Regions from separate parts of the Glaciecola petra genome, predicted to be linked through region 1. Evidence: predicted binding sites of a transcription regulator. Region 1 holds the regulator's gene; each other region holds the start of a gene.
The links. The regulator sigma-54, encoded in region 1, starts transcription at its own class of promoters, with help from an activator protein. The targets are predictions, from matches to a motif close to GTTGGCACGNNNNTNGNNT.
Positions count from the first base shown of each region.

Region 2: RM552_RS12230 (S8 family peptidase) is a predicted target of sigma-54. The motif match lies at 3,789-3,807, and genes of this name have one in related genera.
Region 3: flgB (flagellar basal body rod protein FlgB) is a predicted target of sigma-54. The motif match lies at 3,531-3,549, and genes of this name have one in related genera.

Region 1 covers NZ_JAVRHX010000004.1:276,358-281,755, forward strand. The annotation lists gene kdsC (3-deoxy-manno-octulosonate-8-phosphatase KdsC) at 1-328, shown strand, start outside; gene lptC (LPS export ABC transporter periplasmic protein LptC) at 325-885, shown strand; gene lptA (lipopolysaccharide transport periplasmic protein LptA) at 935-1,480, shown strand; gene lptB (LPS export ABC transporter ATP-binding protein) at 1,483-2,211, shown strand; gene RM552_RS14160 (RNA polymerase factor sigma-54) at 2,426-3,934, shown strand; gene hpf (ribosome hibernation promoting factor) at 3,958-4,245, shown strand; gene ptsN (PTS IIA-like nitrogen regulatory protein PtsN) at 4,328-4,771, shown strand; gene rapZ (RNase adapter RapZ) at 4,780-5,398, shown strand, end outside.
Region 2 covers NZ_JAVRHX010000003.1:327,640-333,037, reverse strand. The annotation lists gene RM552_RS12250 (aldolase/citrate lyase/malate synthase family protein) at 182-643, shown strand; gene RM552_RS12245 (spondin domain-containing protein) at 809-1,654, shown strand; gene RM552_RS12240 (spondin domain-containing protein) at 1,669-2,529, shown strand; gene RM552_RS12235 (hypothetical protein) at 2,615-3,451, opposite strand; gene RM552_RS12230 (S8 family peptidase) at 3,864-5,398, shown strand, end outside.
Region 3 covers NZ_JAVRHX010000001.1:642,782-648,179, forward strand. The annotation lists gene flgN (flagellar export chaperone FlgN) at 1-302, opposite strand, end outside; gene flgM (flagellar biosynthesis anti-sigma factor FlgM) at 306-638, opposite strand; gene flgA (flagellar basal body P-ring formation chaperone FlgA) at 838-1,545, opposite strand; gene RM552_RS02845 (chemotaxis protein CheV) at 1,700-2,638, shown strand; gene RM552_RS02850 (CheR family methyltransferase) at 2,647-3,471, shown strand; gene flgB (flagellar basal body rod protein FlgB) at 3,641-4,060, shown strand; gene flgC (flagellar basal body rod protein FlgC) at 4,060-4,479, shown strand; gene RM552_RS02865 (flagellar hook assembly protein FlgD) at 4,505-5,197, shown strand; gene flgE (flagellar hook protein FlgE) at 5,207-5,398, shown strand, end outside.

The DNA of each region.
Region 1 (5,398 bases):
AAACATTGTCGAAAAGAGAATGCAATCACTCAACGTGAATTACATTATTCAGGGGCGCGAAGATAAAAATACCGCAATGATTGAATTAATGGAAGTAAGTGGGTTTAAAGCTTATCAAATAGCGAGTATGGGCGATGATATGCCAGATTTAGGCTTATTTGCTCACAGTGCAATAAAAGCAAGCGTAAATGATGCGCACCCAATGGTAAAAAGGGAAGCAAACTACATCACAAGTTTAGGCGGTGGCAAGGGCGCAGTTAGAGAGTTTTGTGATTTGTTTTTGCAAGTAAATAACAAATTAGAATTTAGTCATGGTGCAAGCTTATGAACCGAATAGGATGGAGTATTGCGCTAATTTTCTCAGCGGTGTTAGCACTTTATTTACCCACACTATTGGAACCAGAGGACGCATTAAATGAAAACAATAGAGATGGTTCACTTATTCCCAATTACAAAGCAGTGAACTTAAATAGCAAATTGTATGACAAAGAGGGTAAGCTAAGCCATCAAATGGCTGCAGAACAAATGGAGCATTATGAAGAGTTAGGCTTTGCCGTGTTCACCAACCCTGTTTATACGCTTTATTTAGATTCGGGTGAGCCATGGCAAGTAACCGCCAATGAAGCAACCTTGCACGACAATAATCGCATTCAGTTAGAAAAGAATGTTAAGATTGTGAATCTGCGCACCGAAGAGTATGTGCGTGAAATCAACACCGAGTATATAGAAATAAATTTGCAAAATAAGACCTTAATGTCCGATCAGATCGTCGAAATAAGCGGACTTGATTATTCTGTAGTAAGTGTCGGTTTATTTGGGGATTTAACAACCCAACAATACGAGTTAAAAGATCATGTACAAACACAATTTAAGCCTAGCTTGTAAAATAATCGCGACATCTGTCTTGTTAGCTTCAATTCAGGTGGCGCACGCCATGCAAAATCAACAAAGCACGGCTCAAGATGAAAGTGCTACAGCCTCAAAAGTCGATGCCATCAGTACTGACTTTAACTTACCTGTTACCTTAGTATCGAATAGTCAAACACTCGATGGCAAAAAGAAAACCTCTATATTTATTGATAATGTAGTGATTAGACAAGGTAGCTTGGAAATATTGGCACAACGAGTAGAAGCCGATGCGGCCGCCGGTAAAGGCAAAGAAATCATTATGGCCAGCGGCAACCCTGCCAGCTATAAACAACGCTTAGAAGACGGTACTATGGTTGAAGCACGAGCTAACGAAATAGTATACGAAGTCGGAGCTCGTACAATATCACTCAAAGGTGTGGCATCTATTGTACAAAACGAAATTCAGGTTACTGGTGATTCCATCGTTTTTGATATGGCAAAGGAACAAATTCTCGCATCTAGTACAGCAGATAGCAGCGGCCCAGTTACCACTGTACTGAGCCCTGGTGCATTTTCAAATAGTACACCCTCAGATAAAAGTAAAGAGAATGAAAACGAGGAAGACGAATAGTCGTGAACAGTACACTTTGCGCAAAAAACTTAGCAAAATCATATAAATCGAGACAAGTCGTTAGAGACGTTAGTATTGAAGTCTCCACTGGCCAAATTGTTGGTTTACTTGGTCCTAATGGCGCGGGTAAAACAACGACCTTTTATATGATCGTAGGCTTGGTTCCCTTAGACAAAGGTAATATTTTTATAGATCAAATAAATGTGAGCATGCAACCAATGCACGAACGCGCCAGGCAAGGTATTGGTTATTTACCACAAGAAGCATCCATTTTTAGGAAATTGAGTGTTTATGAAAACCTGATGGCTATTTTGCAAACACGCAAAGATATTTCAAATAACCAGAGGGAACAAATAGCCGACGAATTACTCGACGACTTTAATATCAATCATATACGTAATAATTTGGGCATGAGCTTGTCTGGTGGCGAAAGAAGACGGGTGGAAATAGCAAGAGCGCTTGCAGCCAACCCTAAATTTATTTTACTAGACGAACCATTTGCAGGTGTTGACCCAATTTCTGTAAATGATATAAAGAAGATAATATACCAATTAAAAGAGCGCGGTATAGGAGTACTGATCACTGACCATAATGTCAAAGAAACCCTAGATGTATGTGAAACAGCCTATATTGTTAGTCATGGCGAATTAATTGCTTCTGGAAATGCGCAAGAAGTACTATCAAATCAAACAGTAAGAGATGTATACTTAGGTGAGCAATTTTCTTTGTAGTTATTTTGAGTAAACTTTATTCGATTATTTAAATAATCATGCAAAAGAATGGACGGTGTTTGTCGATGTAGTAATTGAGGAACACTTAATATAAGTACATTAAAAGAATATGTTATATTGAGAATAAGCAAGGCGATACGAGACTGTTAAACAAATTAATTTTATAGGTGATTATAGCTAATATGTGTGAATCGTTTGTAGTGATAGGAATGTAATGAAACCTTCTTTACAGCTTAAATTTAGTCAACAGCTAACAATGACGCCACAGTTGCAGCAGGCGATTAAGTTGTTGCAACTCTCCACATTAGACTTACAACAAGAAATTCAAGAAGCCCTCGATTCTAACCCCTTGTTAGAGTCACTCGAAAACGAGAGTCGTGATGACCGCAACCAAAGCGAATCCGATTCTGAAACAGCGGGCGCGTCGGCAAGTGCATCAGAAAATACCGAAACACAAATCAATGGCGAGAAAGATGGCTCTGATCAAATGGACAGTCATGAGGCTTTAGAAAATAAAGAATTGCCCGACGACCTGCCAGTAGATACCTCTTGGGACGAATACCTAGGCTCCAGTTCAGCGCCTACTAAAATGGTGGGCACCAATCCCGATGACGATTTTATTTATCAAGGTGAAACTGTTGAGAGCATTCAAGACCATCTAATGTGGCAAACAGAAATGACCCACTTTAGTGAAACAGATAAATCTATCGCCATCGCTATTATTGATTCAGTGGATGAATCAGGTTACCTGACAGTGAGTGCAGAAGAGATACTAGAGAGCTTAGATGACGCCGAAATTGAACTTGACGAAGTAGAATGCGTGCTCAAACGAATTCAACGTTTTGACCCAGTAGGCGCTGCAGCTCGCTCGGTACAAGAATGCTTGTTAGTACAATTGCAACAGTTTGACGAGAATACACCATGGTTGGAACAAGCACGCTCTTTAATTGAAGAACATAGCGATTTAATTAGCAGCAAAGACTACCGTACGTTGATGCGTAAAACACGGCTTAAAGAAGACCAATTACGCGAAGTCATGCGTTTACTAAAAACCCTAAATCCCCGTCCTGGTAGCGTTGTTTCTGCGAGAGAACCTGAATATGTCATACCCGATGTCAACGTTTACAAGAAAAAAGGAATTTGGACGGTAGAATTAAATAATGAAGCATTGCCGGCTTTATCCGTAAACGAAACTTACGCTCAGTTGTCAAAAACGACAAAAAATCCGAACGATTCTCAATATATCAAGTCTCACTTACAAGAGGCAAAATGGTTTATAAAGAGTTTAGAAAGTCGTAACGAAACATTACTCAAAGTGTCGCATTGTATTGTCGCAAAGCAACGAGAATTTTTTGAGCAAGGTCCAGAAAAAATGCAGCCCATGGTACTCAATGATGTTGCTGAAATGGTAGATATGCACGAGTCGACCATTTCTCGAGTCACCACACAAAAATATATGCATACCCCTAGGGGAATATTTGAGCTGAAATACTTTTTCTCTTCTCATGTGTCAACAGACTCAGGTGAAAACTGTTCGTCTACTGCTATTAGAGCCTTTATTAAGAAAATGGTCGCTGACGAACCATCCCATAAACCATTAAGTGACAGCAAAATTGCACAAATGCTCGCTGAGCAAGGCATAAACGTTGCTAGGCGAACAATTGCAAAATATCGGGAGTCTTTAAACATTCCCCCTTCCAATCAGCGAAAAAGTCTCGTGTAAACGAGCAAAAGAGGATTATTTATATGCAAATTAACCTGACAGGTCATCATGTAGAAATCACCGATTCATTACGCAACTATGTTGATACAAAGTTTGAAAAATTAGAGAGGCACTTTGATCATATCAACAACGTACATGTAATTTTAAACATCGAGAAATTGAGTCAAAAAGCTGAAGCTACAATGCATTTAAACGGTGGTGAAGTTTTCGCCAACAATGAACATACCGATATGTATGCAGCCATTGACGGCTTGATAGACAAGCTAGACCGACAGGTTATTAAGCATAAAGAAAAGTTAAAACGACATTAACTAGAGCGACTCAAATGCCAGCTCTATACTTTTAAGCTCCTTTAAGAATAAACGATATACTAACCATCGTTAAGAAATATCAATGATAATAAACGACATCATTTCACTCGACCGGACTCAATGTTCGGTTGAGTGCAACAGTAAGAAACGCATCTTTGAAATCATTTCTCAAATTGCTGTGAAACAATCTCCTGAATTAGACCAACTTGAAGTGTTAAGTAGCTTAATTAGCCGCGAAAAAATGGGCAGTACTGGCATAGGCAATGGCATCGCGTTACCGCATGGCAGGATAAAAGGCCTGGCCAATATGATAGCTGTAATTGTGACAAGCAATCACCCAATTGAATTTGATGCCATAGATGGTCATCCAGTCGATATCTTCTTTGCTATCTTGGTACCAGACGAGCAAACAGACCAACATTTACAAGCGCTTTCAGGTATCGCGCGCAAATTAAGTAATAAAGATATTGTAAAAGCCATCCGAAAAGCAGAAACTAAAAACCAAATAGTGGCAGCTTTGGCATAATAAACATCATGAAACTGTTAATAATAAGTGGGCGTTCAGGTTCTGGAAAGTCAATCGCTTTAAGAGCTTTAGAAGACTTGAGCTATTATTGTGTTGATAATATTCCGGTTTCACTCTTGCCCACGCTAACACATACAGTAGTTGAACAGCACGAGCTTGTTGCGGTTAGTATTGATGTTAGAAACATGCCCGAAACAGAAAATGAAATTAGTGAGTTACTCGAATATCTCCCTGAATTTTGGGATATCACTATTATATTTTTAGACGCCAGCGATGACGTACTGATTAAGCGTTATAGTGAAACTCGGCGACTACACCCTCTTTTTAAACAAAGTAACTCCTTGATTGATGCTATTAGCGCCGAGCAAGAAATTCTGGTTCCTGTAGCTGAGAAAGCCGACCTTCATATCAATACTGATCAATTATCAGTCCACGATTTAGCCGAACTAGTTAGAGAACGTGTTTTGGGTAAAAAAAGCTCTGATTTGGTCATTGTATTCGAATCATTTGGATTTAAATATGGCCTGCCAAAAGACAGTGACTATGTATTTGATGTCCGCTTTTTGCCCAATCCACATTGGGAACCTGACTTACGCCCTTTAACCGGCTTAGATGGACCCGTCGAGC
Region 2 (5,398 bases), on a different contig from region 1:
TTACTATGTAAAATTCTTATTGTGAAATTCTTCATGTTATTAAGCTAGAATTAATTTCAGTTAATCGGTAAGGGATTTTATTTCTGTTAAGTGCCTTTCATGAACAAGACTGAAATAAAAAAGCTTATTAAATAATCTAGTCAAGTATTGATATACAACATAGAGATAGTGGAGAATTATTATGAACATGCCAGCATTGAAAGTAGCAACTATACAATCTCAAGAATTAAATTTTACAAGTACGCATGTCTTAGCCATGGCCGATGAAAAGTGGCATAGTGCCTTTGATATATTTGAAAATCAATCGGCTGTGTTTCAAATGCTTGACGCTAGATTTCCTTTGCAACAACGCTCCCACAAAGAAGTAAAGCAATACCTTGTTTATTATCGCCACATTATGGCATTTTTTGACGACGGTAGTCATTGTGGGTTTGAGCATCCACGTCAATTTGTTGCTTTTAATGGCAGTAAAGAATCACCTTGTTCTATTTTGTTACAAGAAGATAATTTGCACGTTGAACTAATATTCAATCGGGATACGCGACGCGAAATACAAACATTAGCAGGAATTAGCGATGTTCAAATTGAATTCCCTTGCACGCGTGAATTTACCACACCCGATGGCAATGACTATAAGGTCTGAATGATGCCAGCAAATTAAAAATCGACATCAAATGGTCGTTATTTTGTTAAACGCTTGTGACACTTTAGTTATAAGTCCCATTTAGTATTCCTCTCAGTCATTCACAGCGAGTGGTAACTAGTTTAGTTAGCACTCGCATTAAACCAATATGATCAGAGAGAAACTATGATGAAATTTACTAAAGTGGCGGCTGCCACGTTATTAACCCTCGCTGCAACTTCAGCATCTCAGGCTGTTGAACTACAAATTAGCGTAACTAATTTAACTCAAGCCAATTATTTTACTCCTCGTTTGGTAGTTGCACATAACGCTGATGTTGATGTATTTGAAGTGGGTCAAACGGCTTCGTCAGCATTAGCATGGCTAGCTGAAGCAGGTGTAATAGATGATGCACAGAATGCAGCATCGTCAGGGCAAAATTTTGAGGCCTTACTGGGACCAACCGATACAGATAATGGTAATAATACTTGGCATAGGTTTGGTGGATTGGCAGCGCCAGCTAGCACAGTCTCTTATCCTTTCGACACTATGGATAAACCATACTTATCTATTGCGTCGATGTTGATTCCCACCAACGATGCTTTTGTGGGCTTAGATAGTATCGAAATCCCAACAGAGCCTGGGACTTACACTTACTATTTGAATGCGTACGATGCGGGGACTGAATTAAATGACGAGTTAAACAGTACACGCACTGATATAACTGCTGTTGGGGGTGGTGCACTGGGTGGTTATGCTCTACCAGGTGTTGCAGGCGCTGGTGCGGATCCAATTGCACCGAGTATGGGCACAGGTGGTATGGGTGTGGCAGTTCAAGTAGGCTTTGATCAAGACGGCACTGCCTTAGGTTCAGCAACCGAAGTCGTTGATGGTACTGATGGGCCTGTGCATATTCATCGTAATACACTAGGCGATACTTCCGCTACCGCTGGTGCAAGCGATTTAGACTCAACTGTGCATAGATGGTTAAACCCGGTCGCTAAAGTGACTATTGTTGTTCCTGCATCATAAGCTAGGAGAGTCCTATGAAAAATTCAACCTTAAAAATATTAAGCGTGGCAGTTATTGCTGTAATACTCAGTGCCTGTAGTGGCGATGATGGTGAAGACGGAGCAACAGGTCCACAGGGTATACAAGGTCCTGCTGGGCCTGCGGGTCCGCAAGGGGGTGATGGAGACGATGGTAGTCAAGGTGCACAGGGCCCACAAGGTCCGAGTGGTGGCTTTGGTGCTTTTAATGTCACGGTGACCAATTTAACCCATGGCCAGCCAATGGCACCGTCTGCCATCATTGTGCATGAACCCGGATATAACGCCTTTATGTCGGGCACTCCCGCTTCCTTGGGACTTGAAAACTTAGCAGAAGGAGGCTCGCCTATGATGTTGATTAGCGAAGCTCAAGACGCCATTCAGTTTTTGGATGCACAACCAAGTTCAGGTATTAATGGACCGGGCCAGACTACACAGGTAGTAACGGTATTAGTACCTGAACTCGACCTAGACAATGTGCGTCTATCAGTGGCTACCATGTTAGTTGACACCAATGACGCCTTTGCTGGCATCAATAGCAAAGATATAAGCAATATGGAAGTTGGTGCAAGTATGTCCTTCATTGCTCCAGCATGGGACTCCGGCACTGAAGCAAACACCGAGACCGCTGCTACAATGCCTGGTCCAGCAGCTAGTGCAGCAGGCGGTGGCGGTGATGCTGCTGGCTTTGATGCTGCACGAGACGACCTAGTTAATGCAGTACGCATTCATGCTGGTGTTGTTACGTCTGCTAATGCAAATGATTCAAGCTTAGAAGGCCTATCTACTTCAGTCTTAAATCAAAGTGATAAGTTTGATAACCCAACGGCTAGAATTGTTATCACTCGAACTCGCTAGTTTTTGCCTGTGATGAGTGTTTGGGCAATGTAAACCGGGTTAGATTTCAGGATCTAGCTCGGTTTTTTTATGTCAAAAGACTGCCTTAGCGTTTAATCTCCAACGCTTCAGAGGGGATATCCAAATAGAGTGTGATCATTCGGCCTTTCCGCATCACTTCAAATACGAGTGTACTGGCATTTAGCATCTCTTTTTTTATGTCATCTAACTCAGCCTCAATAGTCACACTTTTACCATTGATTGTTTTTAAAACATCATCTTCTTTAAAACCCGCTTGTTGAAAAAGCGCTGGATTTAAACCTGGGTAAATAAGCTGACCATCGGCAATATAGGGAGTAGGCGTTAATATAATTAAATGTTCAAGTATTCGAGGGCGACTGCCTATTTCCTCTGGGGTCATTTCTAAAAAGTCTGAATAAGATTTTTCCGCCTCTCTGAAATCAGGCGCTAACAAATTTGGGGGGCTCAAAGCAATAGTAAAAATACGGTCTTTGAAACTAATATCTATTTTGCTTTCATACACCATTGCGAGCTGCATATCGGTATTCAACAAGAAATCATTTTCAAAGTATTGATGCAAATCACCTACGTAAGACAACAAAACCATACTTTGCTCAGTGTTTGAATCAGTCTTTAATCGAGTACCCACCAATAAAAATTGTTTTGGAAGTTCAAGTTCAGTATTAATGGTTGTTGGTTGTTCAGAAATTGAGTTTAGTTTCTGGGTGTTTTTTTTAGTCAGCATGTCTGCGCCATTCAAATGATTCCCATCATCTTTTATGGGTTTTCTATCTTCTGAGCTAACACTCTCTCTAAATGAATTTTTGTCAGTTTGGTCATTAACTAAAAAAACACTTAAAAGTGAATATATAACGCTAATTATTAGCAACAGAATTAATATTTGAACACGTTTGCTCTGCATAACAACCTTTACAATATAGATTTGAAATAGATCCGGTTCCTGTATTTGTTGTGATGACAACCAAGCATTAAATGGCTGCCTGACATCCCATTTCTAATATCGGTCAATTAATATTTAACTGAACATTCAATGACCCTTAATTAACATATATTTTATATTCTGCAGTCACGCAATTAGCGTGCTATTCATTAATATCGCTACTTGTTCATTTATTTAATCAATTTAAAGAAATGGAGTTCAATTATTTATTTAAGCTGTTCAATTCTTTGTTCATTTTTTAATTTTAAATTAATCAAAAAAATATCCATAAAAAACAATAAGATAAAAAAATAAGAATGTTGGCACAGTTGGTGCTTTAGTTGGATACATTCGCAGTAAAGTGCTCACTGTGCTTACATTCAGAGGTAGTAAAATGAAAGCTTTTAATAACACCCTTATCGTTCTCTTGATAAGCTTTATTGGCGGAGCGATATACTTTGCCAGCAAAGGTCACATAGGACCTGAGCAGGAAGCAGAAAACCATTGGGGCAATGAGATTGAAACAAAATCATACATTTTGCAAGGTTCAAGCGCTCAACGATTAAATAAAGTCGTTACGCAAGTAGGGGGTGACGTAAGCCGAGAATTTCCCATCATCAACGCTGTGAGTGCGATGTTAACTCCTAGTCAGGCTGAAAAAATAAGAGCACTCGGCAGTGTCACTGTACAAGATGACCGCACTGTGATGACAATGAATAATAGTATTTTAAACAAAGGCCAGACAAAGAAACTCTTAAAAGAGTTTGTGATTAATAACGATATCGTTGAACAATCAAACGCCAAATCTTTGCATGAGATGGGTATTAAAGGCCGCGGTATAACGGTTGCTGTTATCGATAGTAGTGCTAACCTTGGGGGGGCTATCGGCCGCTTCCTATTCAGAGACAGCGCTTCACGTCCGCGTATTCCTGTAAAATACGACGCTATGCGTGGTCGTAAAAATTTCCGTTGGAACGATGACAAAAATGGTCATGGTACTCACGTAGCAGGAATTATTGGGAGCAGTATTATCGACCGTAAGGGGACACATAATGGCATTGCACCAGACGTGACAATACTACCTGTAAAAGCGTTTGACCAAAACGGTGAGTCAAGTTATTCAAAGGTTTTAGACGCATTGAACTGGGTATTCGAGAATAGATATAGATATAAAATCCGGGTTGTAAATATGTCTTTAGGAGCTGATGCGGTTAGCCACTATTGGCAAGACCCAATTAACCAAGCAGTAATGCGCTTATGGGATGCAGGTGTCGTAGTTGTTGTTTCAGCAGGAAATAACGGCAAAGAAATGGGTATCACAGTACCTGGGAATAACCCATATGCCTTGACTGTTGGAGCCGCATCCGACAACGATACACCACTTGATTATACAGATGACCGTATTGCGTCGTTCTCAGCAAAAGGGCCAACTATTGAAGGGTTTATCAAACCGGAAGTAGTTGCATATGGAACAGGAATAGAGACTAAAATGGATGAGCGATTCCTTGTGAAACTATTGCGCAAAAGCTTATGGGGTGAGAATTACTCGGTAGTATCGGGCACATCACAAGCGGCTGCTTTGGTGTCAGGTATTGCGGCACTGGTATTGTCAGAAAACCCGTATCTCTCAGCAGACGATGTCAAATGTCGTATTATCAGCTCAGCTCAATTAGCACATGATGGCGAAATGATGACTTACAGCCCATTTGCGCAAGGAGCAGGAATGGTGGATGCGTACAAGGCTGTAATGAGTGACGCGACCGGATGCGCCAACAACGGCTTGGATATTCATCAGGACTTATTAGGCACGCAACACTTTGCAGGTCCAGCTAGAGTCGATGATGATGGCGAATTTTACATTGACCTTGGTAATGGCAAAGTGTTTGTTGAAGGGACTCATTGGGGTAATGAGTCTATGGGACTACAAGG
Region 3 (5,398 bases), on a different contig from region 1:
ACAGATTTTGCATTGATTTGCGTTAGATATTTGCACTCAAACATAACTTGCTTGCATTCGTCTAGCATAGGTTCGCAGTTTTCACTGACGGCACCAGCACTCTCAGCGCGCTTGTATAGTGTTTCGACTGCTGAGTCTTGCGACTCAATATTGTCTAGCAAGACTTGCTTTTCGTTTAGTAACTGCATCAAGGTCTCAGGTTCGCGAGAGCTTATGAGATGTAGCTCTTTTTCAAGCAGCCCTTTTAAGCTTTTAAGAAGCTCAAGCTGTTTTGAAATTGCATTTTCAAGACTTGTTGTCATAGTTTATACTTTCACGCCAAATATTTGAGACTCTAAAGCGGCAATCTTTTTAGCAAGTGTTTCAGGGTTTACCTGATACTCACCGTTCGCTATCGCTTGTTTTATCCGGTCAACTTTTTCTTGATTAACCGGCGCTTCAGATCCTTTTTTCTGGACATTAGCCAACTGCTGAGCAGATTGAGTTAATGAAACAGAGTCCTGTTTAACAGGTGCTTGGCCGCTGCTATTTGCCCCTGCTTCACTAGTTACTCTTCCAGGTTGACTTTGAGCTTGCTGCCCTAATTTAGCGGCATCTAGCTGTGTTTTATTTGTATTGTTTACATTATTAATTGACATACATTCCTACCAATTGAATTACCTCTATGCAGGGTATCGACCCTTTGTCACGATTCTTTAGTGTTATTCGTAAATAATGTCAGAAAAATGCCGCTTATAATTTGAAGAGTAGACTTCTGACTATAAATCGGAACTTTTTGCTTACTAAACACCATGTAAATCCTCGCTACTATCGACTAAAGCAACCTTCATACCAACATTAGATATTAACCGATACTTCACTGGTACTCGTAACCCTTCCGTATACTGTTTTATCGGATGAAGTATTTTTTACCTGAATAGTATCGCCGAGAGTACCGTCCTGAAGCGCTACACCATAAACTCGGAGCGACAAACCGCCGCTAATGGCAGCAATTGTAATTCTGTCGCCTTTGCATACGTAACATAACATTCGACCGTCTATAATATTGCCTTCGCGCATTCTGCGCTTTACCCTTGCTCCTACGATGTCTTCTTTTTTGCTGAAAGTAGGGCCACGTAGTTTATTTTTGTCTATTTCAATAATTTTTAGGTTATTAGCTGCCAATAAAGTACCTGGATTTAAATTATCAGCACTCACAACTACTTTTTCCACAATCGCGACGGTAGCATTTGTGAATAAATACCAATTGTTGGATGCGCAAGAAAGTTTTACAGAAATATTGCTTTGATTTGCTTGCAGGCCTGCTGAACTTGCTTTGATAGGAACATTGCAATCCGGTATTTCAATCCGCTTGTCGATAGGCCTAACATTAATTTTTATCTGATCACTTTGGTAAGAGGCTGTTTGTTCATTTAAGTATTGCTTAACTGTGGCCTCAAGTTCAGCATGTTTTTTGCCACTTGCGTTGGCAAAAAAACAAATAAAAAAAGACGTAAAGAGTATGGCCTTTTTAGCCGATAAGGTTAGGGACTTGTTAGAATACATGCGTATTTCCTTTTCTATCAGTCGATTTATCATCTAGTTTGGATTTTAACGTCATTACTTTGGCGTTTTCCTAAAATGTTCAGGCCCATAGATGACAAAGAGTGTACTTAAAGGTAAGTACAGCAACATTCATGCCGAAAAAAGGTGGAAGGTCATGTCAGGTATTTTAGATTCAGTTAATCAACGTACTCAGCTCGTAGGGCAAAATAGGTTGGAGTTACTCCTGTTTAAATTGAGCTCTAGGCAACGTTTTGGTATTAATGTTTTTAAAGTGCGAGAGGTATTGCAATGCCCAGAGCTCACTTCCATTCCTAAGCTTAACCCTTATGTGAGAGGGGTCGCACATATTCGAGGTCAAACTATTTCTGTTATCGATTTATCAATGGCAACCGGTGACGAGCCGATCGAGAATCTGCAAACCGCCTTTATTATCATCGCAGAATATAATCGATCTGTGCAGGGATTTTTAGTTAGTTCGGTCGAACGAATCATTAATACTAATTGGGATGCAATACTTCCACCTCCAAAAGGTACTGGCAAAGCCAGTTACTTGACAGCTGTCACAGAGGTTGAAGACGAATTGATCGAAATATTGGATGTTGAAAAAATCTTAAACGAGATATCTCCCCTTAATACCGAAGTAAGTAGTGAAATTACCGATAATATTAATGTTGGTGACAATACCGAAAAACTCATTTTTATAGCTGACGATTCTTCTGTTGCTAGAAATCAGGTTAAAAAAGCGCTGTCTACTCTTGGTATGAAAATGGAACTAGCAAAAAATGGTTTAGAAGCCCTTGAGCGTTTAAAAGAAATCGCGGCAGAAACTGGTGATGTAACAGATACCGTCGGTTTATTAGTGTCTGATATTGAAATGCCAGAAATGGATGGATATACCTTAACAGCAGAAATCAAGAACACACCTGAATTAAAAAAGCTGAAAGTTGTTTTGCATACTTCGCTTAGTGGAGTATTTAATCAGGCAATGGTAACAAAAGTAGGCGCAGATGATTTTATTGCCAAATTCCATCCAGATGAATTAACCGCTGCAGTGCAAAAATGGTTATTAAAGACACCTGATATTATAGAGTAATAAATACATTGGATACGCCATTATCACCCAAAAGCTATGCTCTTTTTGCTGATTTTCTGCAAAAAAAATTAGGCATTGTGCTTGGTAATAATCGGCAATATTTAGTGAAAAGCCGCTTAAGTGGTTTATTGAAGAATTCAAATTGTGCTGATTATGATGCCCTTATTAGTAAATTGATTCAACAAAGCGACATCGCATTAACGAATGAAAGTCTTGAGTTAATGACAACCAACGAAACATTTTGGTTTAGAGACGCCTATCCATTTGACTTATTACAAGACAATATTTTGCCTCGATTGAGTGACAGTCAAAATACACTGAGAGTTTGGAGCAGTGCATGCTCTACCGGTCAAGAGCCTTATTCAATTGCAATGACGATCGCAAATTACCAAAAAAATAACCCAGGTCGATTTAGAAATGTCGAAATTGTGGCGAGTGATTTTAACAAACGTGTACTGACACAAGCTAAAATCGGTAGTTATCATGAAATGGCCCTAAGTAGAGGATTACCCGCATATTATCGGCAAGCGTTTTTTGAAAAAATTGACGATAAGCACATGCAGGTCAATGCGACTATTAAAAGCATGGTTAGATTCGAACAGGTCAACCTGCTCTCATCTTTCAAAGCATTAGGTAAGTTTGATGTTATTTTTTGTCGTAACGTCCTCATTTATTTTAACGGCAAACAAAAAACCGACATACTGCTAAAGTTTGCCGCTTGCATGTCTACAAATGCAGCATTAATGTTAGGAGCCGCCGAAACGATTGGTGGTGCAGAACGAGAGTTTACCATGAACTCAGAAAGAAAAGGCCTATATTATTCAAGGCTTTAGCTAGTATTCCTGCCTTATTTCCTTCCTCCTTTAGACCCCATTTACTGATTTTTTTTGAAAATGGCACAGCACTTGCTCATAGGTCCTGTGAAGAATGCATATTCATTCGTAAAGCAAAATAGCTGGGCGAATACAAATGCAGATTAATAGTTAGTGCAAGGTGCTTAACATGGCAATCGATTTAGACAGACTGGTAAATGTCCATCACGACGCTTTAAAGGTTCGTAGTCAGCGTATGGAAGTAATCTCAGGTAATTTGGCCAATGCAAATACTCCTGGGTATAAAACAAGGGACATAGACTTCCAATCGGCCATGAAAACAGCCAAGAGTATGCAATCGGGTGCACAACATAACAACAGTCAGTTAGTTAAAACCCATGAAAATCACTTAAGTGGCGTTAGTCAAATGCAATCTGAAATCGATTTTATTATCCCTAATCAACCGGATACCGGCGATGGTAATACTGTTGATGTGCAGCAGCAACGAAATGCCTTTCTGGAAACAGGTATGCGTTATGAAGCAGGTTTAATGTTATTGAACGGTAAGTTCAAAGGCATGAAAAAAGCGCTTAGCAGCGGAGGTCAATAATGAGTTTGTTTAATGTGATGAATATTTCTAGTACTGGTATGGCGGCAGAGTCTGTAAGGTTGAACACAACTGCAAGTAATATCGCCAATGCTAATACGGTCAGCAGTAGTTATGAAGAAACCTATAAAGCGCGTCACCCTGTTTTTGCTGCAGCACTAGACCAAGCAAATGCTGATCAAACTAAAGGTGTGGGTGTTAGCGTGTTGGGTATCGTTAATAGCACAGCGCCATTGCAAGTCGAATATTCGCCAGGCAATCCATTAGCCGATGAAAACGGCTATATTTACAAGCCCAATGTCAACATAGTTGAGCAAATGGCCGACATGTTATCGGCATCAAAGGGTTATGAAACAAACGTTCAGGTTGCTGATACTACCAAGCGGATCTTCCGTCGAGTATTGCAACTTGGCCAGAATTAATTGACATTAGGTTGAGGAAATAATTATGGATTTACTGCCTACTAATGGTCTTAACTCAACACTGTATTGGGAAACCGAAGACCCAGTGCCAGTTTCAGATGGAACTGAGCAACAATTAAAACAAGAAGACTTTTTTGCGCTGTTGACCGAACAACTTGCTAATCAGGATCCAACAAAGCCTGTTGATAACGACCAATTAGTTGCACAGATGACGTCTTTTACAACGGCTGATGGTATCTCGCAATTAAATGAAAAATTTGAGGGTTTTGCAGCCTCAATGACTAGCAACCAAGCGTTGCAGGCATCCAGTCTAATTGGTCAGTCGGTTTTAGTGACAGGCAATATAGGTCATATGGCAAATGAAGGCGACGGTTTATCTGGCGTAATTATTAGCGAACAAACCTCCCAAGAGACTCAAATAGCGATTCAAAACGCAAGCGGTGAAGTAGTCAGGACTATTGACATTGGCACACAAGCCGCAGGCAACATTGAATTTAGCTGGGACGGGACCGACAGCAGCGGCAATTTAATGCCGCCTGGTGATTATGCTGTCACCGTTCAAGGTAAAGTGTTTGGAGAGTCGACCGCTCTACCTACCGCAATTAATCGCCACGTCGATAGCGTGAGTTTGTCGGGGTCAGGAGCGGGTGTAGTATTAAATTTAGATGGTGATGTCAGCATTCGTTTAGACGACGTCATACAAATCGGTAATTCATAGGAGCAAAACATGTCATTTAACATAGCATTAAGTGGAGTATCTGCATCACAAAAAGACTTAGATACAACTGCAAACAATATAGCAAACGTTAACACAGTTGGTTTTAAAGAGTCACGAGCAGAGTTTGGAGATGTATATGCCGCTTCTTTATTAGCATCAGGCAAAACTAAAGTAGGGGATGGGGTATTAACACAAGAAGTG